2 regions of the Paenibacillus vandeheii genome follow, and region 1 is predicted to be linked to the other one. Evidence: riboswitches for the same ligand, from Rfam matches in the RefSeq annotation. Region 1 holds a riboswitch; the other holds the start of a gene.
The links. Region 1 has a riboswitch for cobalamin ahead of metE (5-methyltetrahydropteroyltriglutamate--homocysteine S-methyltransferase). Riboswitches for the same ligand answer to the same signal wherever they lie in the genome.

Region 1 (16,021 bases):
GGAATACCAGCACATCGAAGCAGCTATCCGTTAGTGCCTTGACCAGTTCATGTACCTGACCCGGCATCGGACTGATCAGAATGACCCGTCTCGTGGTCGGACAATTATCTACAAGGGGAGCTGGATCAGCAAGTGCAGGCTTGACCCGGAGCGGCAAACGACGACCGGACAGGTTGATTTTCACTTGACCCGTTTGTTTCTGCATTCTGCGCAGACACCTCCAAAGACCACATGAGCGTGATCAATCGCATACCCGGTTTCCTCCGCAACTTGCTTCATCCATTGCGGAGGAACTTCCGTCATAACTTCATCCACCTTGCCGCATACTTCGCACATAATATGTTGATGATCGTCCATGCGGGCATCATAACGACTCGCCGTCTCGCCCAACTTGAGCTCTCGAATCAATTCTTTATCTGTCAAATATCGGAGCGAATTATATACCGTACCATAAGCCAAATTATAACCTTGCTCCACCAGACGATTCATCACGTCTGCTGCGGTTGGATGGTCTTCGGAATGACGGACGACATCATAAACGGCTTGACGCTGTATCGTCAGATTTAAAGTTCTCACCAGCAATTCTCCTTTATTTACTCATTCAATAGTATATAAGATGACATAGCAATCTACAGACTGCTATGATTCCCAGAAACATCAAAATCAATTTTGATTTAGATTAAGTATAAATCTCATTGTATAATGAAGTCAATATCCGACTAATTTATTCATGAATTGCCATAGCCAAGCCTCTTCACAGCTCCCCCTCTCCCATTTGGGATATTATGGTTCGCTACCACACTGCTTTTCAGCTAAAATATAGTAATGTGCGCTAAAGGGGGGATGCTGGTTGCTAAGCACATTTTTCGTTAATGTCTGTGTCATGATCACGTTCATGTATGTGTCCGGAATCATCGCCAAATTCTATCGTATCCGTGTGCCCTTTCCCTCAATGCGTGTTCAGATGATCGGTGGTCTGCTGTTCGGGATCTATGGAACGGTACTGATGAATTATTCCTTTCCTTTGAATGAAACTACCATTGTGGATTTGCGTCATTTGGCTATCGTCACAGCAGCCGTATATTTAGGAGGACTCGCTTCAGTCATCTCAGGACTTGTCATCTCCATCCTGCGTATTCTCATGTTTGGAATGTCATCCGCTGCTATCGATGCAGCCTTCGTCATGACAATCATCGGACTGTCCGGTGTATATTTTGCCTATGCTCCTTGGTCGAGATTAACCAAGATTATTACCATGAACCTGCTGGGTATGACGCTGATCTTTGTCATTCTGATGCTCAATACTTCCAGCATGAATTCTCTAATGAAAGTGTATCCATTACAGATAACCATTTCCTTTGTCGGTGGAATCTTTATTTATTTCATCGCAGAATTCATTAATAAATCCAATGAAATGTTGTTCCTACTGGAGCGAAAAGCTTCTACCGACCATCTAACCAATCTAAGTAATCGCAGACAATTTGAGAAATCACTCGAGTTGGAACTAGAACGGGCACGTGAGAACAAGCAAAAACTATCCCTGTTGGTCATTGATATTGACCGGTTCAAAAAAGTAAATGACACCTTCGGCCATTCTTCAGGCGATGCGGTCTTGAAACAGCTCGGGCAATTGCTCATCAAGCATGCCCGCTCGGCCGATATCGTCTCTCGAAACGGAGGCGAGGAATTTGCTATTCTGTTGCTCGATTGTGGTCATCACCAGGCTATGGCGATCGCTGAGTCGATCAGGCAAGCGGTGGAGAAGTACCTCTTCGCCCTGCCGGATGGCAATACGATCCGGCTGACCATCTCGATCGGTGTTGCTGTGTTTCCGGATCACTGTGACGACCGGGATGATAACGATTTCTTTGAACAAGCAGATCGTGCATTATATGAGGCCAAGAATACGGGCAGGAATCGTGTCTGTGCCATTCCACTTGGTTCCCTCGCCATCTCCGGCCAAAACCCATTCTAATCTCAAACCCAAAAGGGATGTCCCCGCAGCCTATCAGGCTAGCCAGGACATCCCTTTCATTTCTCACCTTTTGCATCATTTGATTCAACTCGCTTACGGGTGCAAGAACAACCTGTGAGGTTGAGTTTGCTTAAGCTAAGATTTGTTCGATCTCTTCAACGATGGCAGCATCCAGCTTCACACCGGAAGCGGCCGCATTCTCTTTCACCTGTTCAGGGCGACTTGCCCCTACAAGCGCACTGGACACGTTATTTTGCCGCAGAATCCATGCCAGAGCCAATTGACCGACCTTCAGGTCCAGCTTGTCCGCCACTTCAATTAACTGGCGAACCTTTGCGATCCGGTCAGCGTTAATTTTCCCTTCATCCCAGCCCAGCTTCGCTGCCCGGCTGTTCTCGGGAATATCGGACACCGAGGTGTATTTACCCGTCAACAATCCTTGTGCCAGCGGGGAATAAACGACTTGTCCAATCCCTTTGCGCTCGCCCAACGGGATGATTTCACTTTCGATATAACGGTCAAACATGTTGTACACCGGCTGGTTCACCACGATATGATCCAGCAACAGGCGATCAGCGGTACCCAGCGCAGCTTCCATCTGCGCCGCCGTCCATTGGCTAACACCTACGTAAAGCACCTTGCCCTGACGCACCAGATCGTCCAGTGCTCGCAGTGTCTCTTCAATCGGTGTTTCGGTATGATAGCGATGGCAATAATATATGTCTACATAATCAACACCCAGCCGTTGCAAGCTGGCTTCGCATTGTTCCTTAATATGTTTACGGGATAACCCTTGGTCATTTGGACCGTCACCCATTTTGCCAAAAACCTTGGTTGCAAGTACATACGAATCACGGGAATACGCTTTCAACGTCTGCCCCAGCAGCTCTTCTGCTGCACCCCGCTCGTACACATTGGCTGTGTCAAAAAAGTTAATGCCTTCATCGAATGCGGCTTCAATTGATTTCACCGCGTTTTCACGTTCCACATATCCTCCGTATGTCAGCCAGCTACCCAGGCTGATCTCGCTTACCTTCAGTCCGCTTCCACCCAATCTACGGTATTCCATTGAATGCACATCCTCCTCTAAACTGATTAATGATGAAGTTCCCTTTCTATTGTATCGTATTCGGCTCGGATTAAAAGGGCTTTGGAGCAGAATTTGGGAAATAGTTATGGATTTATGGATGAATATTAAAAAGCTCCGCTGCAAAAGCGGAGCCATCATGCAGGTAACTACATTACGTTTCTTCATTATTTATGAGAGATCCTAGTTTGTCTCAGTTAGCTGTGACGATAAATTGTTCCCATGCTCCGCCGACAGCATTACGATTGGCGTACAGCACGCCCCCGTTATTCAGATCCGCACTGACATATTTACCGTTCGCAACGGATTTGAAAGCAACCAGTCCCCCGCCCAGATCTTCACGGGTAAACTTCTCCCATGTGGATGGATACGTGGCCGAGGCGATCAAACGCCCGCCGTTATTCAGATCGGCTTGCACATATTTAATGTTGCTCATCGACAGCAAGGATACCGTTCCATCCGAGTTTTGGATGATTTTGAACCGTTCCCAGTGTCCGGCAGTATCCCGATTGGCAACCAGCGAATCCGCCCGACCGTTCTCTGCGCTGACAAACGTACCGTTGGCATTGGCCTTCAGACTGGACCAGGCCTTGTTGTAATCGTTTTCAATTGGAATTATAATGAATTTGAATGAATTGTCAATCACTTATTTGGAGTTGTGAACCCTATGGATGTCAAAATTATTGATGTCGCTGCCATTGCAGGTGTATCCCCGGCAACCGTATCACGAGTTATTAATCAGCACAGCAAGGTTAGCACCAAAACGAAAGATAAGGTGATGCGCGCCATCGAGCAATTGGGATATCACCCCAACGCAGCAGCCAAAAATCTTCGTTCACAGAGAACCATGACGATTGGCGTCATCGTTCCGGATATCAACAATTCCTATTATGCGGAAATAATTAAAGGCATTGAGAACATCGCCTACGCCCGTCATTACAAAGTCATCATATGTGATGCCCATAACCAGAAAGAGCGAGAAGTCGATTATCTTAATTTGCTGCTGGATCGGACCATTGACGGTGTCATCATTATCACTCCCATGCTGGCGGATGAGGAATTATTCCAGCTCGCGGATAAGGGGTATCGTATTGGCATTGTTGGCAAATATATCGAACATGATCAGATTCCTTGTATCTATACTGACAACGTGAAATTTTCCCAGGAAGTTGTTCAGCATCTGGTTGAGGCCGGACATCGGAATATCGTTTTCTTGAACGGTTATCCCGAAGCAATCGATAGCTATGAGCGGCTTGAAGGCTATTTGAAAGCCTTGCGCAATCATCAAATTCCATTCCGTCCCGAACTGATCGAGAATGGGAATTTCAACAAAGAAGGCGGATATGAGGCCATCAAACGACTGTTTAACAAAGGCCTGTCCTTCTCCGCTGTATATGCGGCCAACGATGAAATGGCCCTCGGCGTATACCAGGCATGTTCGGAATACGGAATACGCATTCCCGAGCAATTGGCTATCGTAGGTGTGGACAACAATCGAATCAGCAAATACATCCACCCTACGCTAAGTTCGGTGAACCAGCCCAAGTATACGATGGGCGCCATTCTGATGGAGAAGATGATTGACACGATGAATACGAATGAATTTCAGGACAAACGCGTATTTAAAGTCGACTCGGAGCTGCTTGTTCGAGGGTCCTCTTCCTTCCAAATAACAAGTAAAGCGCACCCGTAACAGGTGCGCCTAATTGAATATCATTTTCTATTTTCTTAATGCACAATGATGCTTAACGCATTCAACAATTCAGCCTGCTTCACCGGCTTGGTCAGGACCGCATCAAAGACTTCCGCTTCATGCGGATCGATATGCATACCATACGGAATCAGCACAATGACCGGTGAATCGGTAACCAGGTGCTTCAGCTTGTGCACAAAATCCACAGCGCCACCCTCCAGCAGTCCCATATCCACAACGGCCACATCAGGCTTAAAGCCCTCCTCAATCCAGTTGTACGCCTCGGTTGTAACCGAGGTCATATGCACATCCATCTTCCATCTTCGCATCAGGGAGGAGGCCCCTTGCAAAATGTCAGGATCCTTCGCAAGCAGCACCTTTTTGCCCCTCAGTCGGTGCTGAATATTGGCAAGCTGAGGCAGTTCCCAATGTTTGCGAAGCGGCAGGCAGATCTCGAATTCTGTTTCCTTGTCTCCCAGACCGCGCACCTGAATACGGCCGTTCATAAGGATGGCAAGGTTCTGGCTGACTGCCAAACCGAGATTGGTTCCCACCAGCTTCTGTGTACTTATATTTCCGTCCAAATTGTTAAATGATCTAAGCTTTTTGTCCGAAGAGAGCATGCGACCGGTATACTTCACATGAAGTCGAAGCGTCCCCGCTTCCTCTGTATCTCCACCATCCACAGTTGCTGTAACCAACACTGAACCTGTCCGTGTTGAATCTATGGCATACTGTATGACATGGGCCAATAGTTGTCCGATCTTGATTTCATCCCCGACGTAGACCTGAGATACATTCAGATCAAGGTTCAATCCCAGCTCAATGTTCTTGCTCAGCGCAAGTCCCGCATAGAGATAAACGGTATTCTCGATCGTGGCTACCAGATCAAATGGATCATCGTGTACAACTGTTTTGCCTGCATCGTTGACGTTAAAACTCATCATGTTATTTAGCAGTGAGAGCAGGATGTTACCGCTGGTCTCAATCATATTCACATACTCTGTCTGCTCGTCCGACATATCCGGTGTACGCATCAGGTCCGTCAATCCCAAAATGCCGTTCAGTGGATTACGAATCTCGTGGCTCATCAGCGACAGCATCTGTGTCTTGGTCATTGCCTCGGATTCCGCGCGTTCCTTCTCTGCCTGCAATTGCTCCTGTAGCTGCTCCGAATCACTCAGCTTCTGCTCCTGAACTTGCAGCGTATCTTCCAGATCCACGACATATCCGAGGAAAACAGCCATAGCTTTCAGCGTCTTCATATCCGTTTCACTGATTACATAATCAGGATTATCCATCAGACATATGGTCCCGAACGCTTCCCCCGACCTCCGCAAAATTGGAATGCCCACAAAGAAACGATTGCCCAGTTCGCCCGTTACGTCCATCGACTCCGTAAGCGGATGTTCGCATGTATCCGTGATAACCAGACTGCTGCCCTTATCTCTCAATACTAGACTGCAATATGACGCTTCAAATGGAAGGGCACTGCCTTTGGCAATCAACTCTTCCTCGCGGTTAAAAGCCTCCATAATCACATTGGTTACGCCATCATTCGTGGCAATGAAGATGGTGTTCACCTTTAATATACCGCTTACTACGTCTACAATATGGGACGCGGCTTCCTGGATATTTTCATAGAAGCCCCTTGTAATGCTTACCGTTCCCATGACTCACCCCTCTTGTTTTAGCTGCATTTCAAATCCGTATTGCACATGATGATTCAATCGATTAACGAGGGTTCATATGTTCCGAAACAGCTGTCACAACCTATTCATATATGATTAACACTGTAGGAATCAAAGGGAAACATACCCGAATCCAATTTATTCCACGGACGGGAATCTGCTATGGACGGTATGATTCGATGACAGGAAAGTTAAGCAACCGCTTCCCTGGCAGGTTTTCTGTCCTTATTTCTAGCTTCGTCAACTATACTTACACGGTAATAAGAAATTATACGCTTACCCTCCGGCTTTGGAAACCTTTATCATGCCAGACTAGGAAATCGCCACGTTCAACGCACCCCTCTTATGTGACGATTATCACACCCAAATAACAAGATATAGTTTATAAATGGATAAAGAAACTCTACATATAGTGTTCAATGAATTGACATTATCCCTATACAATCTCATTTTTTAGGAGGAATCTGATATGAACATGCTTGAGTATGCCTCTCCACCGGCGCCTGATCTGCTATCTGATCTGGGAAGACGAATTATCGGAGCAGAAGACGCTGATACGCTGAGGGAGAATGCCAATCTGAACGGAGACTCGTTCAGCGGCAAGATGAGCAGGCTCGGTTCGGAGACGGCCAAGTGGCATGCTCTGCGTCATGTGCTGCCAGAGGACCTTGCTCTAGCTGTGGAGAATGGTGATCTGTATGTACACGATCTGGATCAGTATGCCCTTGGAACGACCAACTGTATATTCATCCCGTTTGACCGACTGCTGGCCTCCGGCTTTAACACAGGCAACGGTTCGGTTCGTACACCACAGACGATCATGTCTGCCATGGCGCTGGTCGCCATAATTTTTCAATCCCAGCAGAACAGCCAGTATGGCGGCGTATCGGCCAACAAAATCGACTGGGATCTAGCACCTTATGTGAAGCGATCGTTCCGTAAGCATTACCGAAAAGCACAACGGCTGTTTGGGGAAAATGACCGGATTGAGGATGAGCAGCTACATCTGAATAGTGATGAAGCGAAGGAGAAATGTCCACGAGCCTTTGCCTTTGCCTGTGAAGAAACGGAAATGGAGACCGAACAGGCTGCGGAATCGCTAATCCATAATCTGAACACCATGAGCAGTCGTGCTGGCGGACAGATCCCGTTTACTTCGCTGAACTACGGACTGTGCACTTCAGCCGAAGGTCGGCTCGTATCCCGATCGTTGCTGGAAGCGACCATTCGTGGACTCGGCAACGGGGAAACGCCCGTGTTTCCACAGCATATTTTCCAGTGCAAGCAAGGAATTAACCAATCTGAGGGAGATCCGAATCATGATTTATTCAAGCTCGCTGTGACCTGCTCCTCACGGCGTATGTATCCGAATTTTGTCAATGTGGATGCTTCCTTCAACCTTCCCTATTATCGGCCGGAAGATCCCGACACGATCATTGCCACGATGGGATGCCGTACACGCACACTGGCTGATCGCTTCGGACGCAATCGTCAGAGCGGCAAAGGGAACTTGTCCTTTAACACCATCAATCTGGTCAAGCTCGGCATACGATATGGGATCTGCCAGGGAACAAGAGCCATCGCTGACCGGGCCGGCTTCTATATGGCTTTGGAATCCGTCATGCACAATGCTACGGATGGACTGCTGCACCGGTATCGTATCCAGACAAACCAGCCTGCCAAAGCATCGGACTTCATGATGCGGGAAGGGGTGTGGGAAGGCGGTGAACAATTGGCTCCGAATGAACCAGTGGCTGACCTGCTGAAACACGGTACGTTATCCATCGGTTTTATCGGGCTTGCTGAATGTATGACCGCTCTATATGGCCGCCACCATGGACAAGACCTTCATGTACATCGAGAAGCCTTGAATATCATTCGTACGATGAGAGAGTTCTGCGACCGGATGAGTGAGTTGCATAATTTGAATATCACCTTATTCGCTACGCCCGCCGAGGGTCTATCCGGCAAATTCACTAAGCTTGATCGTGAGCGATACGGCAGCATCGCGGGGGTCAATGACCGGGAATACTATACCAATTCATTTCACATTCCGGTCTATCATCCCCTTCCGGCCTATCGCAAAATTGAATTGGAAGCCCCTTTCCACAAGCTATGCAATGCCGGGGCCATCTCTTATGTCGAACTCGACGGGAATGTTAGGGCCAACACCGCGGCTTTCCAGCGGATCGTGCAATATGCGCTGGCCCAGGATATCGGGTATTTCTCCATTAATCATCCAATCGACCGCTGTCCATCCTGTGGCTATGAGGGCGTAATCGGAGATGTATGTCCCGGATGTGAAGCTCATGAAAATCACGTGCATTTCCAGCGACTGCGCCGGGTAACGGGCTATCTGACCGGAGATTACAAAGTGCGCTTCAATACGGCAAAGCAGGCTGAAGTACGGGATCGGGTGAAACATCGGTGAATCTGTACGGGTATATCCCCGAATCGGTGAATGAGGGAACGGGTCTGCGAGCCGTGTTGTTCATTAGCGGATGCCGACATGCCTGTCCGGGCTGCTTCAGCCCGGACTCATGGAGCTTCCGCGCAGGTGAACCCTTTACAGAGGAACGGCAGCAGCAGATCTTGTATGAAGTGACCGCGCATCCCTTGCTGGAAGGGGTTACGTTATGCGGAGGTGATCCTTTTTTCTCTGCCGCAGAGTGTGCATCCTGGGTTCGACAGCTTCAAGCGGTACGGCCTGATCTGACGGTATGGGCCTATACGGGATTTGTATATGAGGAACTTGTTGCCGACCCTGCGCGAGCAGAACTATTCCGCCTATGCGACGTTATTATTGATGGACCTTATATTGCAGCTGAGCGTGATGTATCTCTTGCTTATCGCGGCAGTCGCAATCAGCGAATCATTGATGTAGGGGCAACGATGGCTAGCCAGACAATCGTTACTATGCAGATGGATGCATGGTAACGATTTTTTGGGTTGGGTTGAATCCAGCACAACATGTGCTGGATATTTAGTTTATTTTGAAGAGTCATTTTATGGAGTCCAATCTGCAAGTAAACCAAGGTTTCATACGGCTCTATTTTATTTCCGATCGGATTAATGATATATGTTGCAAGCCCATAGGTAATCGTCTATGATGGGTAGCATAAGAGCAAGTATACAACGACTGCATTATTATAAAATCTATCATCTATACTTGGTTACCAATCTCATAGCCGGAGATGTGTACGCACATTTCTGCACACGGAAACAGGTGCCGACTACAGCTACATGTGTGGTCAGGCTTAAAAGGGAAGCACGGTGTAAATCCGTCGCGGTCCCGCCACTGTATACGGGGAGTCCATGCATAACAATCCACTGGTGTAACTGCCGGGAAGGAATGCACATGACCATGATCCGCAAGCCAGGAGACCTGCCTGTTTCGACAGCATCGCATGACCTACGGAAGATAGGGAGGTGTTAGAGCAACCGCTAAAATGACTTATAGCAGGTGTTCTTTCCCATTCTGTCTTTGTGCACAGTCGTCATTTATGATGCCTGTTTCTCGGGGTATGGAATCGGAAAGAATGCCTTTTTTTGATGCTTTCAAATGAAACACAACACAGCAAGCAGCTTCAACCTGCTGAGTTCATCATTATAAATGAGGAGGAATTTTACATGTCGCAATCACAGCAACAACAGGCACAAGTTCTGACAGGCAACCTCGGTTACCCTCGCATCGGTGCGGGACGTGAATGGAAAAAAGCACTGGAGTCCTTCTGGGCTGGCCGAATCGATGAATCCACGCTTCATCAGGAACTGACCACGCTTCGGTTGCAGGATCTGAAGAAACAGCAGGCACAGCAGCTCGATCTGATTCCTGTGGGCGACTTCTCCTACTATGATCATATTCTCGACGTATCCGCAATGTTTGGCGTCGTTCCTGAGCGATTCAACCATACTGGCGGACCGGTGTCCGTATCTACCTATTACGCCATGGCCCGGGGTAATGACCAGGCAACAGCCTGTGAGATGACCAAGTGGCTGAACACCAACTATCACTACATCGTACCTGAGATTCATAATGATACTGCATTTGCTTTGCTTGAAAATAAACCTCTTGCCGCCTATCGCGAAGCGAAGCAGGAGCTTGGGCTGGAAGGTAAACCTGTCGTTGTCGGTCCGTACTCATATGTACGGTTCGCCAAAGGCTATGACGCGGAACGCTTCGCGGAGATTGTCACACGCCTCGTTCCGGTGTACGCCCAGCTTCTGGCCGAACTTCAGGCCGCAGGCGTGCAGTGGGTACAGATCGACGAGCCCGCTCTGACGCTGGCTGTCTCTTCCGAAGATGAAGCCTTGCTGCAACAGGTGTATGCTGCATTGGCACAAGCCGCACCCGAACTGAAGCTGCTGCTTCAGACGTACTTCGAATCGGTGGAAGCCTATCCGATCGTGACAGCACTGCCTGTAGCCGGAATCGGCCTGGACCTAGTCCACGGCTATGAAGGCAACCTGGCCAGCCTGCGGGAGCATGGCTTCCCGCAGGATAAATGGCTGGGCGCCGGTGTCATTGACGGGCGCAACATCTGGCGCGCCGATCTCGCAGAGACGGCGAAGCTGCTGGAGCAGGTGGCTGAATTCGCTGCCGAAGGCAAGCTGATCATTCAGCCTTCCTGCAGCCTGTTGCATGTACCGGTGACTGCCGCTCAGGAGAGCGCGCTTGATCCGGTACTGCGCAATGCCCTGGCCTTTGCCGACGAGAAGCTGGAAGAAATTGCGACGCTCGGCACGTTGTTGTCCGGCGGTGCGAAGCAGGCGGACCAGGTAGCGGCTGTGGCTGAAGCCAGCCGCCGCGTTGAGGCGAGCACCGAAGCGGTACGCCTGCTGAGCGAGTCCGAGTCACGGACACGCCTGAGTGGCGCTCCCGCAGGGGTGCATGCTGACGAGCAGCTGCTTCGCAGCGCGTCATTCCAGGAGCGGCGCGAACTGCAGCAGCAAAAATGGTCGCTCCCGCTGCTGCCAACGACAACGATTGGCAGCTTCCCACAGACGGCGGACGTGCGCAAGGCACGCGCCCTGTTCCGCAAAGGCGAATGGAATGCGGAGCAATATGATGCCTATGTGCGTGAACAGATCCAGGAATGGATTACCATTCAGGAGGAAATCGGTCTGGATGTGCTGGTACACGGTGAGTTCGAACGTACCGATATGGTCGAGTTTTTCGGTGAGAAGCTGACTGGGTTCGCTTTTACCAAAAATGGCTGGGTACAGTCCTACGGCTCACGCTGTGTGAAACCACCTGTCATTTACGGAGATGTGCTGTTCAATGAACCGATGACGGTGAAAGAAACGGCGTATGCTCAGACACTGACCAGCAAACCGGTAAAAGGCATGCTCACAGGCCCGGTAACGATTCTGAACTGGTCCTTTGTCCGCTCGGATATTCCGCGCAGCGAAGTATCCTACCAGATTGCCCGTGCCATTCGGGACGAGGTTGAAGCGCTGGAGCAAGCAGGCATTGAGATGATTCAGGTCGATGAGCCAGCTCTTCGTGAAGGACTTCCGCTCAAACGACGCAAATGGGATGAGTACCTGCAATGGGCGGTGGAATCCTTCCGTTTGGCTACTGCAACCGTTAAACCAACCACGCAGGTGCATACCCACATGTGCTACTGTGAGTTCGATGATATTATTGAAGCCATCAGCGATCTGGATGCCGATGTGATCTCGATCGAGACATCCCGCAGCCATGGGGAACTGGTCGGCAGCTTTGAGCAAAATACGTATGATAAAGGCATCGGTCTCGGTGTATACGATATCCATAGTCCGCGTGTTCCAGGCAAGGACGAGATGTTGAATATGATTGAGCGCGCACTTCACGTGCTGCCAGCCGATCTGTTCTGGGTGAATCCTGACTGCGGACTGAAAACACGTGGTAAGGCCGAAGTCGTGGATGCGTTAAGCATTATGGTAGACGCTGCTCGTACAGCAAGAGAACGGGTAACGGCTGATTCCTCAATCTAAATTCGATATTTCGCCACTTACGCTTTTGGAAAAAGCTGTTTTATTAACAAAAGGGATGTCCCCTAGTCATGAAGATGACAAGGGGACATCCCTTTTTAGCGTTTTTATTTAACGAACTGAGCACTTGCTATTAGAGCTGCAACTTCCATAGGCTGCAGGTTTAACGAATCTCGAAATAGCTGATACGCACTCCTGCGGACAATACCAGATAAACATCCTGCTGACCTGATGCACCTTGGAGGTCTGCCTTAACCGTGGACCACTGCTGGGCCTCGCCCTGTGCAAGTTCCACGCGTCCTGCCAACGCACCGTCAGGTGCGCCCAGTCGAACTTCCAATACCGCACCAGCAAGTTCAGCCGATACACGAGCTTCGAGCGCTGCTGCACTGCCCAGATCCGCATCTTTGAAGGCAATCCATCCCTGCTCTCCAATCACACGGACAGATGTTCCGCCTTCCTTGCTTTCATCCAGATCCACACCGAAGTATGCATCGTAATTCTCGGCGCGAGTAGCCACACCAAGGTTACGTGAAGGAATGATCTCTCCATCTACCGTCAGGTCAGCAACTAGCTGAATATCGGCGGAAGATTTGCCCACCATAATGGAGTACGTGCCACTTTCAACCACATAGCGATCACGGGTTACATCCCAGATTGCCAGCTCCTGAACCGGCAACGTGAAGCTGATCTTTGCCGTAGCTCCGGCTTTAATATGAAGACGACGGAAGCCTTTTAACGTTTTGAGCGGACGCTTCACCCGGGACTGTCCGGCACGCACGTACAATTGCACAACCTCATCACTTGCGATCGTTCCTGTATTCGTCACGTCCACAGTTACCGTAATTGTGCCTTCTGCTCCCGTTTGGGACGGGTTCAACTCCAGGTTGCTGTATTTGAACGATGCATACGTCAATCCATGTCCGAACGGATACAGTACATCACCTTCAAAATATTGATACGTACGTCCGGATTGAATGATATCGTAGTCTCTGATATCGGTCAGCTGATCTGCCGATTGCACCCACGTCATATTCAGGCGGCCTGCTGGCGCATAATCGCCATACAATACGTCAGCCACAGCATTGCCCAGCTCTTGTCCTGCATGGGAGGTATACAATACCGCTGGGATGTTCTCCTGTACCCAGTTGGACGTGAACGGGTAACTTCCCACGATAACTACAACCGTATTCGGATTCGCTGCATAGACCGCTTCGACCAGACGCTGCTGGGATTCTGCCAGATCCAGGCTTGGACGGTCAATCTCTTCTTTACCATTCACAAGCGGATTGTTGCCGACAAATACAATCGCCGTCTCCGCTTCCTTCGCAGTTGCTACCGCTTCCTCTAATCCATTCACCACAATATCCTTCTTGAATGTTTCCGCAGCACCGAACGACTTCAACTCTTCGGATACCGCAAACGCGTCGTTCCCGCCATTAGGTGCCGTGACGGTTTTGCCGTTCCAAGTGGTCAATCCCACACTTCCGTCCTGTTGTGGCAACAGATGGAATACTTCCTTCACAAACCAGCCATACACTTCATCCGCAGACGCCGTAACGCTCTCTTCATCCGTCGTCAGGTATTTGCCATTGCTTGCTGCCTGCAGCGTATAACTGCCAAAGCCCCAGTCACTCAGTGTAAATGTCTCGGCATCTCCTGAAGCAATGATGGATGATTTCTCATCTTCAGCCAGTCCAACAGCCATCCCACTGGCTACAGAAGTCAGCGTAATCCGATCATTGCCATCCTTGAACGTAACCTTGTCGCCGCCTACTTTGGAACTGATCGCTTCAAGCGGGGATACGCTATATGGCATAGTGCCTGCATACCAGTCACGATAGACTGTTCCGCCCAGTTGACCAATAACAGCCACTTTGCCGGATTTCGCTTTGTTCAGTGGCAGTGTACCTTTATCGTTCTTGAGCAGCACCACTTGTTCTCTCGCCGCTCTTAACGACAACGCTTTGGCCTTTTCCGTCATCATCGCTTCTTCACCAATCGAGGCATACGGATTGCCTTCTGCCGGATCGAATTCACCCAGACGGAAGCGGACACGGAACGTATTGAACAACGCCAGATCGATGTCTTCCATGGTGAGTGTGCCCTGCTCCAGCCCTTCACGCAGCGCCTGCTTCGACAGATCCGCATCATCGGTAATGCTGTCAATGCCGGCTTTGACGGACTCTACTGTACCTGGGGTGTGGGAATCATAGTATTTATGATCGTTCTTGATTCCCATGACATCTCCTGCATCACTCACGATGAAGCCATCCATGCCCCATTCGCCCTTCACTATCTCGTTTACAAACGGGTGCAACAATGCAGGAGTACCATTAATGGAGTTGTACGCGGTCATCATGGACTGCGCCCCGCCCTCTTTGAACGGTTTCTCGAACGCTTTCAGGTAATATTCACGCATGTTGCGCGGATCAATGCTCGAAGAACCACTACCACGATCTACTTCATTATTGTTTGCAAGGAAATGCTTCAATGTAGCAACCGCCTTGTAATACTTCGGATGGTCACCCTGAATACCCTTAACCAAAGCTGTGGTCAGCTCGGCAGTAAGTTCCGGATCTTCCCCGTAGGCTTCCTCATTCCGACCCCAGCGCGGATCACGTTCCATATCAACCGTAGGTGCCCACAGCGTCAGACCGTTCACGGCTGGATTGCGTTTGTAGAATACACGTGCCTCGTCTCCGATCACGGAGCCGATCTCTTTCATCAGGTCTGCATCCCACGTACACGCCAGCCCTACCGGCTGCGGGAAGGACGTGGCTTCGCCCAGCCAAGCCAGACCGTGAGCTGCTTCTGTGCCGTGTTTGTAAGCTGCGATACCCAGACGTTCTACTGCTGGTTGGTATTGCAGCATGGATTCGATTTTCTCATCTTCCGACAGGCGGGATACGAGGTCCTTTACACGTGTATCGAGTTCAAGCGTTGTATCCTGGAAAGGATATTTCGTTTGGTTAGTCATGATATGGAATTCTCCTTTGGGCTTTCAATGGTTTATTTATAATGATAGCGAATACATTAACATGACATAATTATGATGTAATTTTAATGTATCCGACCTCATAAATCGAAGATTTAACCTTATAAAACAAGCATTTATTAGTCCGATGTTAACTCTTCTCTTCATTTACTAAAACGATTTCGGTAAACCTATCATATAGCATGTTTAGCAAAAAAAACAGGGGTCTTGTAGAGGAAAATGTGAATTTTCCTCAGGAAAGTATGGGGTCAATCGTTTCATTCTGGCACAGTATGGTAATCATGGATAAGAGTAAAATTTTGACGTATTTATGAGCTGAGCATAAGCCCTAATGAACAAAATATAAGGAGGAAATCGAGTGAATGATCATCAACAAACCCCGACAGGTTTGCCCTCCATTCCGGAATCCCTGTGGAGAGCCACAAACACATTCAATGAATATCCGAAACTGACAGAAAATACAACTGCGGATGTAGCCATCATTGGTGCAGGCATTGCGGGCATTACGACAGCCTATTTGCTGGCTCAGACGGGTAGGCGTGTGGTTGTGCTTGAAGCCGGAAAAGTACTGGATGGCACAACCGGCCATACCACTGCCAAG
Region 2 (16,021 bases), on a different contig from region 1:
CTACGATCCGACCCATTAACTGTTCCAACACCTGTTCATTATTCATACGGCCAGCACTTCCTTTATTAAAAATACGGGGTCACCCCCGCTTCGTTCACTTCTTCTCCCGCCTCAGCAACAGCTGTGGCAATCCATTGTCGGGATGACTCACCATCGCTGGACTCACCCGGAATATCTCCCGAATGTTCTCTTCCGTCATCAATGAATGGGGTGTACCCTTTCCGACTACGCATGTTCCGTCTCGCAGTGCCAGAATGTGGTCGCAAAATTGCGCGGCCAGGTTCAGATCATGCAGTACCGCCACAATCGTAATATGATTTTTTTGACGCCATGCCGATAATAACTCCATAAATTGCAATTGATATTTGATATCGAGAAAGGTGGTTGGTTCATCCAGCAACAACAGCCGTGGTTCCTGAGCCATGACTTTGGCAAGCGCAACCCGCTGCCGTTGTCCTCCACTAAGCGCATCCAAAGGCCGTTCGGCCATGTCACTTAAACCCAACTCCTCCAGCACCCGATCGACTACTGCCGCTCCATCCGACGTTTCTTTTCCGAGCCAGTTCTGGTAAGGGTAACGTCCCATCTCGACAACATCCCTTACAGGATAGGAAATGGCAGGCAGGCCATCCTGCTGTAAGACCGCAATCATGCGCGACAATTCTTTACGGTTGTATGAGGAGATATCCTGGCCATCAATCTGTATGCTGCCTGCGCTCGGATGTTCGGTTCCGGCAAGTAGCTGAAGGAGAGTCGATTTGCCGCTGCCGTTTGGGCCAACAACGCCCCACCACTCACCCTCTTTGACTTGCCAATCCACCGCATGCAGAGCCTGATGGTTACCATACATTTTACCAGCTCCTGTGACCTTAATCATCGGCCGGTTCTCGGTAAGGTCTGTTCTCACGAACATACTCATGGCATCATCCCTTTCCGCAGCTTTTTGTTCCGATGCAGCAAATAAGCGAAGAATGGTGCTCCAACAAAGGCCGTCACTACCCCCAGTGGAATTTCGGTCGGTGCCAGCAATGTGCGTGCAATCGTATCTGCCCAGACCATGAAGATCGCTCCCCCAATCGCGGACAAAGGCACCAGCAATCGATAATCGGGTCCCACGATGAGCCGAAGAATATGCGGAATGACCAGTCCGACGAAGCCAATCACGCCCGATACGGAGACAGCGCCTGCCGTAAGAAGCGTACCCACAGCCAGTACCGACAACTTTAATCCGTCAACCCGAACCCCGATATGCGCGGCCTGACGTTCCCCCAGGGCAAGCACATTCAACGAACGCGCACGGCTCCAGAGGAAGATTAGTCCCAGCACAAAATACGGGAAAAGGATGGCCGTATACGACCACCCACGCAGTGACAGACTCCCCATCGTCCAGTATATAATTTCATTGATGGTCTGTTTCGACATCGTCGACAGGAAGGAGACGACTGCTCCCAGGAAACTTTGCATGACCACCCCAGCCAGAATCAGGCTGTGTGTTGGTATTTTGCGTCCCTCACGAGCGAGGGCCAGCACAAACCACAGTGTGATTACTCCCGTCAGAAATGCGACCAGTGGCAGGGTCCAGATTCCAATCAGTGCATACTGTAATCCGAAGAAAATCAGAAAAGCCGCACCCACCGATGCACCGGACGATACGCCCAGCGTAAACGGATCAGCCAGAGGGTTCCGAAGAACCCCCTGGAATCCCGTTCCCGCAATCGCCAGTGATGCACCTACAAGTACGGCCAGCAGTACACGTGGAAATCTGACCTTCCATATAATTTGTTCTGCTGCTGTATTCCAGTCAGGAACAATCCAGTCGCCCAGCCAGGGAATGCGATGAAGCAAGATGCCCGCAATGTCCCGGACAGGCAGGGCAACCGAACCGATGCCCGTGCAGATGAGCACGGTTAACACAAGCAGCACCATTCCGGCCGATCCGTACACTGCCAGCTTTTTACTCATTTGAACAAGTCAGGGTAGATCGCTTTGGCTACTTCTTTCAGACCTTGGGTTACCCGTGGTCCCGGACGGCTCAGCAGGTTGGCATCCAGACCGATAACTGCATCATTTTTCACAGCCGTGATTTGATCCCAGCCGCTGCGGGCTTTGATGATTTGATCCAATGTTTTGGAATTTTCATCAATGACATCGTTCGCATACAGAATCACATCCGGATTGGAAGCAATAACATTCTCTTCGTTAATCTCATACCAGCCTTCTTTGTCCGAAGCGATGTTGTTACCTCCGGCCAAGGTGATCAATTCATCCATGAATTCACCTTTACCCACAGTCCAACCTGGGGAGAACTCAACATATACTTTTTTCTTCTCTTCCGGTTTAACCGCTTTTACAGCCTCAGTGACATCAGACACATCCTGTTTCATCTGGGTGATGATCTCCTGTGCCTTTTCCTGATGATCGGTGATTTTACCAAACGTTTCAATGTTGGTCATCACATCATCCACTGATTTGGGATTTGTTTTGAAAATGGTAATGCCCAGATCACGCAGTTTCTTCACAGACTCTTCGCTCATCGAAATACCTGTAAATACGATGTCTGCTTCAGCAGCAATGATCGATTCTTCGTTAGGCTTCGTTATGCCGCCCATTTTTGGTTTTGCCGTAGCTGCTTCCGGATAATCGTCATAGTCGGATACCCCTACGATCTGCTCGTCCAATCCCAGTGCGAACAGGGATTCCGTTTCAGCCGGAGATACAGATACGATTTTGGCTGGGGCTTTGTCAAACGTAAACGATTCACCCGTAGCATCCGTAACCGTGATTGGATATTGTGTTTTGAGATCTGTTTGTGCCTGCCCTTGGGATTGCTCCTGTGCAGGTTGTGAGGTTCCCGTACCCTCTTTCGTTGCCGTGCCACATCCGGCCAAAGCCAGTGCCAACATCGCTGCACTTAGCAGGGACGCCGTGCCTTTCCATGTCTTGAAATTCATTGTGTTCGTTCTCCCCTTCTCTATCAGCTCTAATTGAGTAGTGCTCCTGTCTCGATTCCCTTGAATTTGTGTTCCTATATAAGTTGATCCAGTAAAACTTTACTAGGCCACTACGATTGCAGTACCATCTTCCGATCGCTGTTATCCCCAGATTTTTTTGATCCCCTTTTTGAAAAGGGAAAATCCGGTGATAAAGGCGAACACTTCGTTTCTTCAGATTGGTTCTGCACTCTTCGTTCTCTTGTAAATATTCGGTTCATCTTATATGAAAAAATAAAATCCCCAATCCTTAGGTCAGGATCAGGGATGACGTCTCGCATGTGGCGATCAGCACATGCCAGCTTAACGCTGTACATGCACAGAGAACTGCCCGAAACGCTGTCCTTTCCTCGAAGGAACACCGGCTTGTACGTCCAGGGCAGGTAACCTGACTTACAGGAATTCATCCTGATTTACAGTGGCGGGACCGTGCCGGATTTACACCGGCTTCCCTATTTCACCCGTTTGCTGTTCATAGTCTGATAAGAAACCATGAAACATTGCTGCATGCACGCGGGACCCTTGGTCGCTAATATAGTTTAACCATTCAAGTGAGCATCCTGCATCCTTGGCAGGGGTTATTGCGCCCCTATCCGATGATGCACTTGCTAAGTCACACTTCTGTTGTGATTATAGGTTATATTGTACATCCTTACAACCTGATTTATGGAAAAGTCAATCGGGTTCCAACCCAGCTGTCCCCATCGCCATCCAGCCGAATCTTTATCGCTTGTCCTGGTATCACCTGCGTATCCCAGAATCCTTGATGCGGAATGAGACGTGATACCATATAACGAATAACACCGCCATGCGTAATCACGGCTACCTTTGGCACGTTTGTATTGTCAGAATGCAATATTAGTGAAAAGGACAACAGACTCTCTTCCAGAAATGAATCAATCCGCGCAGCAAATGCCTTCCATGGCTCGCCCTTCGGGGGCGTCACCTCTTGTGGGGCATAGATCCAGTTCCGGTACTGTGGATTGTCCTTGAGATGATCATAGGTCAATCCCTCCCACTGACCAAAGTCGATCTCCCTTAGACGGGCATCAAGCTTGGCCTGTCCCGCTTGGGACGGTGCAATGTGAGTGAGTGTCTGCTGGCAACGCAGCAGATCACTGCAATACAGGGCGTCCCATGTGACATTGCTGATCTCTTCGCGCAGCAGAGCCAGCTCCTGTTCTGCTTCTGGCAGCAGACCGATGTCGGTATGCCCGAGATATCTTTTTTCCAAATTCCACGCCGTTGTACCATGACGTATCAATACAATTTCTCGGCTTTGTATTCCACTCTGTCCAGCTTCTATATCCATAGCAGTGCACCTCCAGCGGCCCATATCCCTAGGGTGACCAGCCAACATAATAAAACAAAAGAACCTGCTGACCAAAACATAAGTCTTGTTGTTCGTACAATATCTTCTGCTTCCATCTGACGTGACGGCTCGCCCATATAAGCGCGAAATGAAGCCACTCCGTGGTACACGTTATGACCGCCAAGTCTTATGCCCAGCGCTCCGGCCACTGCTGACTCGGGAAATCCGCTGTTGGGGCTTGGGTGCAGCCGTGCATCCCGGGATACCATGCGCGCTGCCCCTCTCGCATCCAGTTTCATGAACCAGGCTCCAATGATCAACAGCAAGGCGGTAAGCCGTGCGGGAATCCAGTTGGCCCAATCATCCAGACGGGCAGATGCCCAGCCGAGATGAAGATATTTTTCATTTTTATAACCTACCATGGAATCTAGCGTATTCACGGCCCGATAAGCCATGGCAAGCGGTGCACCGCCAATCAGGGCATAAAACAGTGGAGAAACGATGGCATCCACGATATTCTCGGCAACTGTCTCCACCGTTCCCCGCACAATCTCCGGTTCATCCAGATGGGCCGTATCACGCCCTACAATCATGCCCAGTGAACGTCTCGCCGCAGGCCAATCCTGTTGACTCAGATGGCGGTAGACTTCCATGCCTGCATCCTTCAAACCTTTGGAAGCAATGGTGGTTGCGATCAACACCACTTCAGCCACAACCGCAATGGCAGGATGAATGAGGCCCAGAACATATACCAATCCCCAGGTGACTGCAAAAGCGCCCCCTGTAATCAAAAGGGGAAATAACACGCCAGCCCTTTTCAGGGCCTGGTTTGAGTCCACCCGTGACCTTATCGCCCGCTCCAGTGCAGAGATGGCCTTGCCCATACCAATCACCGGATGAGGAATCCAGCGCGGATCTCCGATGCAGCGATCCAGTATGTATGCCCCTATAATAATCCAGGCTCCGGCCATTCCCGTCCAGATCGGCCAGGAAGCCCATTGATGCAGCAGAGATGTCATTGCTTGTTATTCCTCTCTTTCCACTCCTGCGCGGCTTGCAGGCTTTCCGTGATCGTGTCATACACCAGCCTGCCGATCGCTGCACCCATTACCGTAGCCGTTCCGGCGTAACTGATGAACGGTTTATTTTCTTCAGCCTGACTTACCGCGAGTACGATGGCATCCGTTGTTGTTCCGGTTGCCATCAGACCATTCTCTGAATCCACCACACCGAAATCAGCTAACGCAGCGGCCTTTGCTTCTACCGCAGTCTGAATGGCATTCACCATCGCTCCGGCGGTCATTCGCCCGTTCATCCACAACATGATATTGATCGTACCGGGGGTGTAGCTTGAAACTGAGCTTTTCCCAAGTTTCGGAGGCATGGTCTCATGCCCCACCTCATTTCCCTCAGCATCAAACACAGTTCTTGCAGAACCTGCCCGTGCAGCGTTGGATACCCCTGCTGTCGTACAGCAGAGTAATCCGAACTCATCGCTTTCGTATTCCTGGATAGCCGTGTGCTCCAATTGAACCGCAGTCAGAAGTCCGCCGCATTGATCCTGCTGCTCTTGCCATTCACTCAATAGATCGGCAATATCACGCGGTGGATCGTCACACCGATAATGTCTGTCCACATAGATGTTGAATATACGGTCCAGTTCAATCATGCCGCCCCCATACACGGCACTGGAAAGTGCTTTTACAACAGAGGGGCTTGAGACTTTAATATGTCTTTCATGTACAGAGATGTTTAGTCCCGGCCACACAGAAGATCTATATTCGTTATAGTCTGTTTGTACATCGGTGCATTGCTTATAAGCGTTATAGAATGGCAGTGCCATCGTTCTGTCCCCCTGCCTCTAGTCCGGTTGTCGTGTCAGGCTCCATTACATTTCCCATGGTCTCCAGCAAACGCCCGTTAGCCTCCGCGTCCTTGACTGCAAAGCGTACATGCCGCTCCCCAAGTCCCGGATACATGGCACAGCTCCGGATCAGTACACCGCGTTCACCGAGAGCAGCCTGCATGGATGTTGCTGTCCACGGCTCTGGCAGAGCTGCCAATATAAAGTTCGCTTCCCCTCGCGTCACCTTACATCCCAAAGCCTCCAGCCCTGTCGTTAATCTCTCCCGCTCGCAGGACACCAGTGCCACGGTCTCCTGTTCAAAATTCTCTCCACTGCGTAGACAGGCTTCTCCTGCAATCAGCGCCAGCCCATTCACACTCCAGGTCACTTGCTTCTCAGTCATGTCATGAATCAGCTCGGGACGACCCAGCGCATAGCCCAATCGCAAGCCTGGAATCGCGTAAAACTTGGTCATCGAGCGAATAATGATCACTTGGGGGTACTCTTTCAATCTGGGCGCAAGCGATTGCCGCTGTGACTCAGGAATAAAGTCCATAAATGCCTCATCTATTACCAATGTTATACCTATTATCTCCGCTTTACGCGCAAGTCGCTGTAGAACCTCAACCGGATACTGTACTCCATTGGGATTGTTCGGCTGTCCAAGGAAAAGCAAGTCCACCCGTTCCATCAGCTTTTCGATATCCTCTGATTCTGCTCTCCAGTCCAGTTCTTCCCGTCCTTGAACATAATGGACTTCCGCTCCAAATTGTCTGGATAATGCACTGTACTCCGAAAAACCTGGCTCTACTGTGCCTACTCTACGTGGCGCAAGTCCAAGCAGGATTAGAGCCATGCTTTCCGCCGCCCCGTTGCCCACGGATATGTAATCCGGGGTTAAACCCAGTCGGTCACTGAGCAGCATTTTGAACGCCCTATGACCCGGATCGGGGTAACGAAGTACCGTCTGCCATCCATGCTCCAGAGCCTGCAGCACTTCCCGAGGTGGACCCAGTGGATTAATGTTCGCGCTAAAATCGAGGAAATCCGCAGCATTCCCTCCAAAACGTGCAGCGGCTGTCTCCACATCACCGCCATGTCCGAAAACTTCAATTAAACCGGTCATTCTGTCCGTCATCCTTTCTGCATGTCCTTTTTATTATGGATGTCGTGACAGTCAGGGGTCAATCCTGTTTTGCCTGTTCAAGCCCGTTCGAGCTGTAATTCCTTTGTGTCCTATCGACAATTCGTTTACAATAGAGAAGGAATTTCGATTCCGTAAAGCATCACTACATAAGGGATATTCTATCCCTCACATACATTAATGGAGGAATGACCATGCTGTTTGTTGATAACCAGGGCATTACAGATCCTTCTGTAAACCTCGCCATTGAGGAATACATTCTGAAGCATTTGCCGATGGATGACAGTTACTTGCTGTTTTACATCAACCGCCCGTCCATTATTATCGGAAAACACCAGAACACCATTGAAGAGATCAACATCGAGTATGTTCAGGATAACGGTGTTCAAGTCGTACGTCGTCTTTCGGGAGGCGGAGCCGTTTATCACGATCTGGGCAACCTCAATTTCAGCTTTATTACCAAGGATGACGGACAATCCTTCCACAACTTCCGCAAATTCACCCAGCCTGTGGTGGAAGCCCTGCAAGAGCTTGGTGTTAATGCCGAACTGACGGGACGGAACGATCTGCAAGTCGGAGAGAAGAAAATTTCGGGCAACGCCCAATTCTCTACGCGCGGTCGCATGTTCAGTCACGGCACATTGATGTTTAACCTGAACCTCGACCACGTCCAGGCTTCACTCAACGTGAATCCCGAGAAGTTCAAGTCCAAGAGCACCAAGTCCGTGCGCAGCCGGGTTGCCAACATTCGTGATCTGATTGACAGCAATCTGACCATTGAACAATTCCGGGACGAGCTGCTGCGTCACATTTTCCGCATGGAGCCACAGGACGTTCCTCAATATGAACTCACGGAGAAAGATTGGGACAAGATCAAGGAAATCTCCGCCGAGCGTTATAGCAACTGGGATTGGAACTACGGGCTTTCCCCGGAGAGCAATGTGAAGCATACACGCAAATTCCCTGTCGGCATTATTGATCTGCGCATGAATATCAAAGATGGACGCATTGAAGATGTCAAAATCTTTGGTGATTTCTTCGGCGTAGGCGATGTGGCGGATATCGAAGACATGCTGCGTGGCAAGCGTTACGAGGAATCCGAGGTACGTACTGCACTTGAGGGCCTGGATGTAAAACATTACTTCGGCAACCTGGAGCTGGAGGACTTTATTGGCCTCATTTTCCTGGAGGAGTAAAATTTAGATGTGAGTATAGTTTTAGAACGAATTCCAGAATTACACGTTAACGAAGAAGGCAGAATCAATCTGGAGAAGCGAAGCGTTCGCCTTTATCCCCGGATTTCCTCTATAAAGGAAATGGATTCAATGAAATCCGGGGATAACAGCGATCGAAAGATGAGTCTGCAGTCGGAGTGGTCTCGTGTAATGCTTATCCATTCGTTCGTTTTTATAGATACAGATAAAAAGGAGAGAAACACAGATGACCTACAAATTAATCGCAATTGACATTGATGATACTCTGATCAACGATAACAAGGAAGTAACGCCCGCAACACAGACCGCCCTGGAACAAGCGGTTGCTCATGGTGTGGTTGTAACTTTGGCAACTGGACGTGCCTATGCTTCTGCACAAGCACTCGCTCGTCAGACAGGACTGAACGTGCCAATCATTACGTATCAAGGTGCTTTGGTGAAAAACTTGCTGGACGAAAAAGTACTCTATGAGCGCTACGTTCCACAGGACGCTTCCCGCAAATTGTACGACTACTGCCTGGAGCATAATCTGCACCTGCAAACGTACATTGACGATAAATTATATGCCCGTGAAGAAAACGACAAGCTGCGTGATTACGCCAAGCTGAACGGTACGCAGTACCATATCGAACCGGATTTCATCAAAGTGATCGAGCAAAAAACACCGAAACTGCTCATCATTGATGAGCCAGACTACCTCGACGAAGTTGCAATTGACTTGCGCAAACTGCTCGGACCTGAAGTGCACATCACCAAATCCAAGCCATACTTCCTTGAAATCATGCATCATGAGGGAACCAAGGGCCATGCCCTTACGTTCCTGGCAGATCATTTTGGCCGCGAACTGAGCGAATGCATCGCCATCGGCGATTCCTGGAATGACCATGAAATGTTGGAAGTTGCGGGACTGGGTGTGGCGATGGGCAATGCGATCCCTGCTCTGAAAGAGCTGGCAGACTACATCACCGCGAGCAACAACGAAGACGGCGTGAAGCAGGTTATTGAGAAATTTGTGCTGAACGCAGAGTAAATGCTTCAGAGACAGAACAGCCCGGAGACCACAGTAGATTGTGGATTCCGGGCTGTTTTTCTATTCAGTCGTTGCTTCGATTACAACATTATAAAGTGGAAGTAAACCCAACACTCCGCCCCAGATAATCTTCATTCGTTACTTCGTTTCATTTAATTATTCTGATTACCGTACTTCTCGTCGAATTCGCGATTCCGCTCACGGATGTCATCCATCACCTTGCCATTGGATAAATCGGCTAATAGCCTAGGAAGCAGGAGCGTTACGCCTATGATGAATAAAAGAATGGACAAGAAAAGTCCAATGATGCCTCCCGTTTCAAAAGCCCCTTGCAAATAACGCCCCCACTGAGTTGACCAGCTCGTTACGTCAGGTAAATGCATAATAGTCCCAATATGAATAATGCCATAGAGCACAATTCCCGCAAACAATAACACAACACCGAGTCCCTGTCTGTTCAATGTGATGTCTCGCCTCATTCCTGCGTAAAATATATATTTCCTATTTTACCATGGATTTGGAAGTCTGACCCAATAGAGTTTTGCGTTTTCCTTTCTGCAACCAGCCCATCACTTTCTCATTCATCGCCAGCAAACCTGAAACGATCAGCGCAACACCGATCCACGTAATCCAGCTAACATGTTCATTGTAGAGAACCGCCCCAAGACCAACCGCAATGGGTGGGGAGATGTATAACCAGGTTGCTGGAAACAGCGGGTTGGTACGAGACATGATCCAGTAGAACAAGCTGTGACCAACCATCGAACCGACTACCGTCAGATAGATCAGAGATGATACCGCTGGCACCCAATCCAGTCCAGTTGTACTCCATGATTCTGTCACTGCGGAGAGCCCGGATAACAGCAGTCCTCCGTACATCATTTGCACCGCATTAATCGCTACAGGACTGGCCTCCTTAAACTGGTTAATGACCTTTTTGGAGTACAGTGCACCCGCCGAATAACAGACTTCACCCACCAATACGGCAATACAGCCCCATAACCACAGGGAATTTGCACCGATGGATACACCCGGCAATACAACGAGAATAACCCCGGCAAAACCGATCAGACAGCCCGCTATCATGCGTGCAGATGTCTTTTGACGCAACAATGCTGTCTGCATCACCATAATCATCAGCGGACCTGTTGCTGACAGAATTGCGCCAACACCAGAGCTCACATATTGTTCAGCCCAATATAAAGTCGCAAAGGTTCCGAACGTCAGTCCGGCCCCTGTCAGAAGCATCTCTTTCCGCCACAGTAAAGACAGGTTCACTTTCCCTTTCATCCACATCCATGCAAACATTAGAGCACCTGCAATAATAAAGCGTAGTCCGGCCGACAGAAAAGGCGGCATGCCTGCCTCCACGCCAATCTTAATCGCCAGAAACGTTGTTCCAAAAATAAGACACATTACGGTAAATGATAATCCAACCATGCTAGCCCCTCCTTCATCTGTTCTCCATCATATAGCACCGTATACAGAACAGAATGAATAAAACAGAACAGTTAGCTCTCATTTGCTGTTACAATGGAGTTCAAAAGGAGTGTGAGCGGGGTGGGCAAAGCCATGTTGATGACAGATAACAGCCTGAAACTATATGAGCAAGTGGTACATTATCTTGTTGTACGGATCGAAGCGGGAGAGTGGAAAGAAAATGAGAAGCTGCCGTCCGTGCGGAGCCTGTCTGAGCTGCTCGGCGTGCATCGCCTCACTGTTTTCAAGGCCTATCAGGAGTTAAAAGATCGCGGGAATGTATACGTCAAGGATAAGTCCGGTTATTATGTTAGTCCTGCTGACCCTTCTCCCGTGACAGACCAGGCCGATGACCCGGCAGTATCCGCTTGGCTGCATTGGGATTCACTTGCCCGCGTACAATCCCTTGAGGCGGAATTCCAATTTTCCAAATCATTGATTGATCCCGCCCTGCTGCCAAACCGATATTGGGGCGAGCTGATGCGGGATTTGCTGGATCTATATCCCCGTCTGCTTGGCACATACTCCACAATTCAGGGAGATCTGGAGCTGCGTATTGCCTTGGCAAGCCATCTGACGACGAGGGAACGCTTCTATCTCTCGGCCGATGAAGTGCTGATTACTTCCGGTGCACAGCAGGCCATTGATGTCATCTCTCGAAGTCTCGTCAGACCCGGTGACCGTGTACTTATGGAGAGGCCTACGTATGGGCCTGCGATGGAAATTTTTCGCAAACAGGGTGCAAAGTTGATTTTTACCGATATTCATACTGACGGCTACGATCTGGAACAGATTGAACGCCTTATGAAGCAAGAAAAACCAAGAGTATTTTATATGACGCCGACCTTCCAGAATCCTACGGGCATCAATATTCCAACCGAGCAACGCAAACAATTGCCTGAACTGGCGGAACAGTACGGATGTTTCCTGGTGGAAGACGACAGCACTTACGATATCTATTTCAAAGAAAAGCCTCCGGCGCCGATCTTCACATACGATACAACGGGGCATACGCTCTATATTCGCAGCTATAGCAAATATGTTGTGCCGGGTCTGCGAATTGCCGCCATTATGTGCCGTCCCCGGTTCATGCCTGGATTACAGGCTGTAAAGGCACTGACGGATAACGGATCACCTCTGCTGAATCAGAAGCTGTTCCTACGTTATTTCCAGTCGCCACGCATGCACCAGCACCTGTCCAAGCTGCGTACCGCCATTCAGCTACGGATGGAAGTCATGGAACAGTGCCTTCAACAAACCAATTGGACGTGGACACGCCCCGAAGGTGGACTTAACATCTGGGCAGAGCTTCCGGAAGGCGTGGATACAGGACGATTGCTTCACCGATGCATGGAGCATTCCGTTGCTTTTGTGCCGGGAACGGTGTTCGATCCTTCCGATGCGGACGCCAGTCGAAAATTGCGGCTTTCCTTCTCTTATGCTCACGAGCAGCAGATCCGGGAAGGCATGAGCAGACTCATTGCGCTGGCTGAAAATACCTGATGGCACGTTGCTGAGGTCAGCACTAGCTGATCGTCCAAAAGATAAAAGATATTCTCACTATACCAGTAAAAAAATTAAACATAACAAACCCGAAAGGCACTAAATAACCTTTCGGGCTGTGGCGTTTACTCAGTCCTATTATGTTAAACTAATCTGCGTTTCTGTTATCTGCAAGCAGCCTACGAACTGGATATGACCTTATCCACCAGTCCATACTCAACAGCTTCTGCCGCAGTCAGGAAGTAATCTCGATCGGTATCCTTTTCAATCCGCTCCATTGGCTGTCCCGTATGATCGGCAAGCAGCTTGTTGAGGCGCTGGCGGTGCTGGATAATCCGGTTCGCGTGAATCAGCATATCCGATGCCTGCCCTCGCGTACCGCCAAGCGGCTGGTGAATCATGATTTCACTGTTCGGCAGCGCCAGTCGTTTCCCTTTTGTTCCACCAACCAGCAGAATCGTACCAAAGCTCGCCGCCATGCCTGTGCAGATCGTGGAAATGTCAGGCTTCACGAATTGCATCGTGTCATAGATGGAGAAACCGGCGGTCACGGAACCACCCGGGCTGTTGATATACATCTGGATATCCTTCTCCGGGTCCTCTGCGGTCAGAAATAATAATTGGGCCACGATCGCATTGGCCATCTGATCCTCAATTTCCCCGGATACCATAATGATTCGATCTTTCAGCAATCGGGAATAAATATCATAGCTCCGCTCTCCGCGGGCTGTCTGTTCAACAACATAAGGTACCACGTTCATGCATTTTGCCTCCCCGGTTTATGCAACCATGCTGACCGTATATCCTCCCCCATACGACATGGAATTCGTACCGGAGCTTGAATAACTGTACATCACGGGTTGCATCGATTGAGACGGCAGAGTCTGCTGCAAAATCGTTCCCGCTACAGCCATCGGATCATCGGTCTGATTCAGGCATAAATCAATTAAACGGGCTGTATCACCGCTGCGGAATGCCAGTAAATAACTGCGCAGTTCCTCCCGGTTTTGTTGATTCTCATCCGCTTGATTTGTCTGATCAGAATCCGCTTCGTTCAGGCTGTGTCTCACTTTAGCCAGTGCAGATCGGGCACGATTCAAGGCGGCTTTGACCGCTCCTTCCGTTGTGTCCAACAGTTCAGCAGTCTCTACCGTCGTGTATCCCATCAAATCACGTAACATATATATCGCTCGCTGCCACGGTGGCAGTTCATGCACAAGGATCTGAACAGCGGACTCCACTTCCTCGAATCGCTCTTCTTCCTCAAATTCTTGCATAAATGGCTTCATGCTTTCCAGTTTGCTCGCCAAGTTCTCACGCTTCCGTATGGCGTCAATCCAGGTGTTGCGTGCAACACGGATGAGATAAGCTTCCCAGTTCATGTCCTCTGGCATTCCCGTTCTTCGGGTAGCTGAAGAGGATAGTGCTTTAACACATGTATCTTGAACCAGATCCTCCGTCTCCCAGACTGAACCAGTTAATGACATGCAGTAGGCGTACAACGATCCCAGTAGGCTCGGAAGCGCAGCTTCAATCGATTGCTCTAACGTATATCCGGTTTGAACACCGGAATGGCTATATGGTTCAATCGGTTTATCATCATGTGGTCTGTTGATTCTGCAATCCACGGACTTCACAAAGGCCATGTTTGGGGCCCCCCTTTGTTGGTTCCTGATTGATCTTGCTTCAATTCCCTTGCTGTAATTGCTTTACACTATGTAAACGAAGAAACTCCGGCAAAGGATACGCTCTTCTGAATTTATTTTTAGGATGCCTATCCTATTCTCCCAGCTTCACCTGCAGACCGGTAAGTGCCAGCGTAATCCCCTGATCCAGATTATAATTCTGGCGTACATCCACGTCGTGAGACATATGTGTAAAATAAGTCTGACCCGGCTTCAACTCCTGCAACAGCTCCTGCGCCTCAACCATGTCGTACACCGAACGTGTGGAGAATTCCGCAAGCTCATGAACAAAGCTCGTTCCGAGGATCAGCAGATCCAATCCGTACAATGGCTGCTTCTCCGCAGCCTTCAAATCAATGGCATCCGAGCAATACGCCCAGGTATATCCTTCACGTTCCAGTCGATACGCATACGAATAACCATTATGACCATGGCAAACTTTCCAGGATTGCACCTTCCATCCACCAAGCTCGATATCATCATCCGTTTCCAGAAAATCCATATGGCGACCGAGCCATAGAAATTGACTTTGAATGGTTGCGATCACCTCCCGTGGTGCATACAACTGCCCTTTTACACCCAACCAGCGGCAGGCATCTGCCCATTCCGGCAAGCCTCCGATATGATCAAAATGCGCATGTGTGATCAGCAGCGTCTTCACCATCCGCATCCCGAGGTCTTCCATCTATGACCTCCAGTCCGGTCCGCAGTCAATCATGAAAGATTCGTGCTCACCATCTCCATGGATCAAAACAGCAGAGCGTTTGCGGCGGTTGATTCCCGTAAGCCGTGCTTCTGTGCAGACGTCACACTCACAATACACCCGCGGAACACCCATCGCATCCCCGGTTCCCAGAAATGTTAGCTGATTCATTATGAAAGTCTCCTCTCTCTATCGCGAAAGCAATACATTCCAAATTCATGTTCCATCCGAATAATTGATATGTAGATTGTAATCCCCCACCTCTGTTTTTGCAAAAAAAAAAGACTATTCCGTCACAGCTATTCACTGCAAACGGGACAGTCTGTTGTCTGACATTGAACAGTCCAACTTCATATCCTTTGTTATGCTATCAGCTAGATCAAAGCCCGCAGCTTCAACGTCAATTCCTGACCCTCAGGCACTTCCTTTGACTCGGTAATGACCCAATTCGACGCAAGGCGTTTTGACAGCTTATCTGCCTGCTCCGGCTGCAATTTCAATCCGGTTATGATGCCTTCACCAACAGTAAAGTCCTTCTCTGGCTGTAATCCGAAGGACTTTTGCAAGTAGATCCCCAGACCGCCACGAGTGTTAAAGGTAATCCGGTAGCCGTCTTTAACCGCACCTTCCAGATTCTCGCCATGCTCGTCCGCATAGGAGAAAAAATCATCATATCTGTAGTGCTCCTCAGACACTTCATCCAAAGCGGTGACATCTTTGGCCTGTATGGCTTCCAGCAAAGCTGCATCCGACATACCTTTGCTACGAGCCTGTTCCAGCCGAATAGCTGTATTTTGGGACAATTTAAACTCAGCACTCATCCAACTCACACCTTCCTATCACTATGTAACGTTATTCCATGGTTATTCCTAATCCATTATATCCTGTCCCGATACATGGATACAAAGTGCTCTGGCGAAACTTCCACCCACTCCGGTTCTTCGTCCAGTGCAGAGCAGAAGGATTGGTATCCTCCCTAAAAGTAGAAAAACCTCCAACTCACGTTTCAAGTGAAATGAAGGTTTGGATCGCAAATACTATAACCCTGCCAACACCTGGTACCATACACCTCTCTTGGAATACAGTGTGTTGCGTACCTTGTCCCATCCACCGAG

Region 2: another riboswitch for cobalamin. It lies ahead of P5G61_RS04935 (ABC transporter substrate-binding protein); the one in region 1 lies ahead of metE (5-methyltetrahydropteroyltriglutamate--homocysteine S-methyltransferase).

The regions. Positions count from the first base shown of each region.
Region 1 is NZ_JAROCD010000010.1:35,577-51,597, reverse strand. Features, by position in the region: gene P5G61_RS20205 (winged helix-turn-helix transcriptional regulator) at 1-205, opposite strand, end outside; gene P5G61_RS20200 (Fur family transcriptional regulator) at 181-576, opposite strand; gene P5G61_RS20195 (GGDEF domain-containing protein) at 851-1,975, shown strand; gene P5G61_RS20190 (aldo/keto reductase family protein) at 2,106-3,044, opposite strand; gene P5G61_RS20185 (fascin domain-containing protein) at 3,256-3,708, opposite strand; gene P5G61_RS20180 (LacI family DNA-binding transcriptional regulator) at 3,730-4,755, shown strand; gene P5G61_RS20175 (hybrid sensor histidine kinase/response regulator) at 4,791-6,428, opposite strand; gene P5G61_RS20170 (anaerobic ribonucleoside triphosphate reductase) at 6,916-8,877, shown strand; gene nrdG (anaerobic ribonucleoside-triphosphate reductase activating protein) at 8,874-9,383, shown strand; cobalamin riboswitch at 9,654-9,853, shown strand; gene metE (5-methyltetrahydropteroyltriglutamate--homocysteine S-methyltransferase) at 10,077-12,425, shown strand; gene P5G61_RS20155 (glycoside hydrolase family 3 C-terminal domain-containing protein) at 12,586-15,402, opposite strand; gene P5G61_RS20150 (FAD-dependent oxidoreductase) at 15,779-16,021, shown strand, end outside.
Region 2 is NZ_JAROCD010000002.1:457,016-473,036, reverse strand. Features, by position in the region: gene cobT (nicotinate-nucleotide--dimethylbenzimidazole phosphoribosyltransferase) at 1-46, opposite strand, end outside; gene P5G61_RS04945 (ABC transporter ATP-binding protein) at 95-877, opposite strand; gene P5G61_RS04940 (FecCD family ABC transporter permease) at 916-1,962, opposite strand; gene P5G61_RS04935 (ABC transporter substrate-binding protein) at 1,959-2,951, opposite strand; cobalamin riboswitch at 3,352-3,500, opposite strand; gene P5G61_RS04930 (histidine phosphatase family protein) at 3,655-4,302, opposite strand; gene cbiB (adenosylcobinamide-phosphate synthase CbiB) at 4,293-5,273, opposite strand; gene P5G61_RS04920 (adenosylcobinamide amidohydrolase) at 5,318-6,145, opposite strand; gene cobD (threonine-phosphate decarboxylase CobD) at 6,126-7,274, opposite strand; gene lplA (lipoate--protein ligase) at 7,487-8,488, shown strand; gene P5G61_RS04905 (Cof-type HAD-IIB family hydrolase) at 8,733-9,536, shown strand; gene P5G61_RS04900 (hypothetical protein) at 9,689-9,997, opposite strand; gene P5G61_RS04895 (DMT family transporter) at 10,038-10,976, opposite strand; gene P5G61_RS04890 (aminotransferase-like domain-containing protein) at 11,097-12,518, shown strand; gene clpP (ATP-dependent Clp endopeptidase proteolytic subunit ClpP) at 12,698-13,279, opposite strand; gene P5G61_RS04880 (RNA polymerase sigma factor) at 13,298-14,164, opposite strand; partial or broken gene P5G61_RS04875 (MBL fold metallo-hydrolase) at 14,298-15,077, opposite strand; gene P5G61_RS04870 (hypothetical protein) at 15,281-15,727, opposite strand; gene P5G61_RS04865 (sulfate ABC transporter substrate-binding protein) at 15,944-16,021, opposite strand, start outside.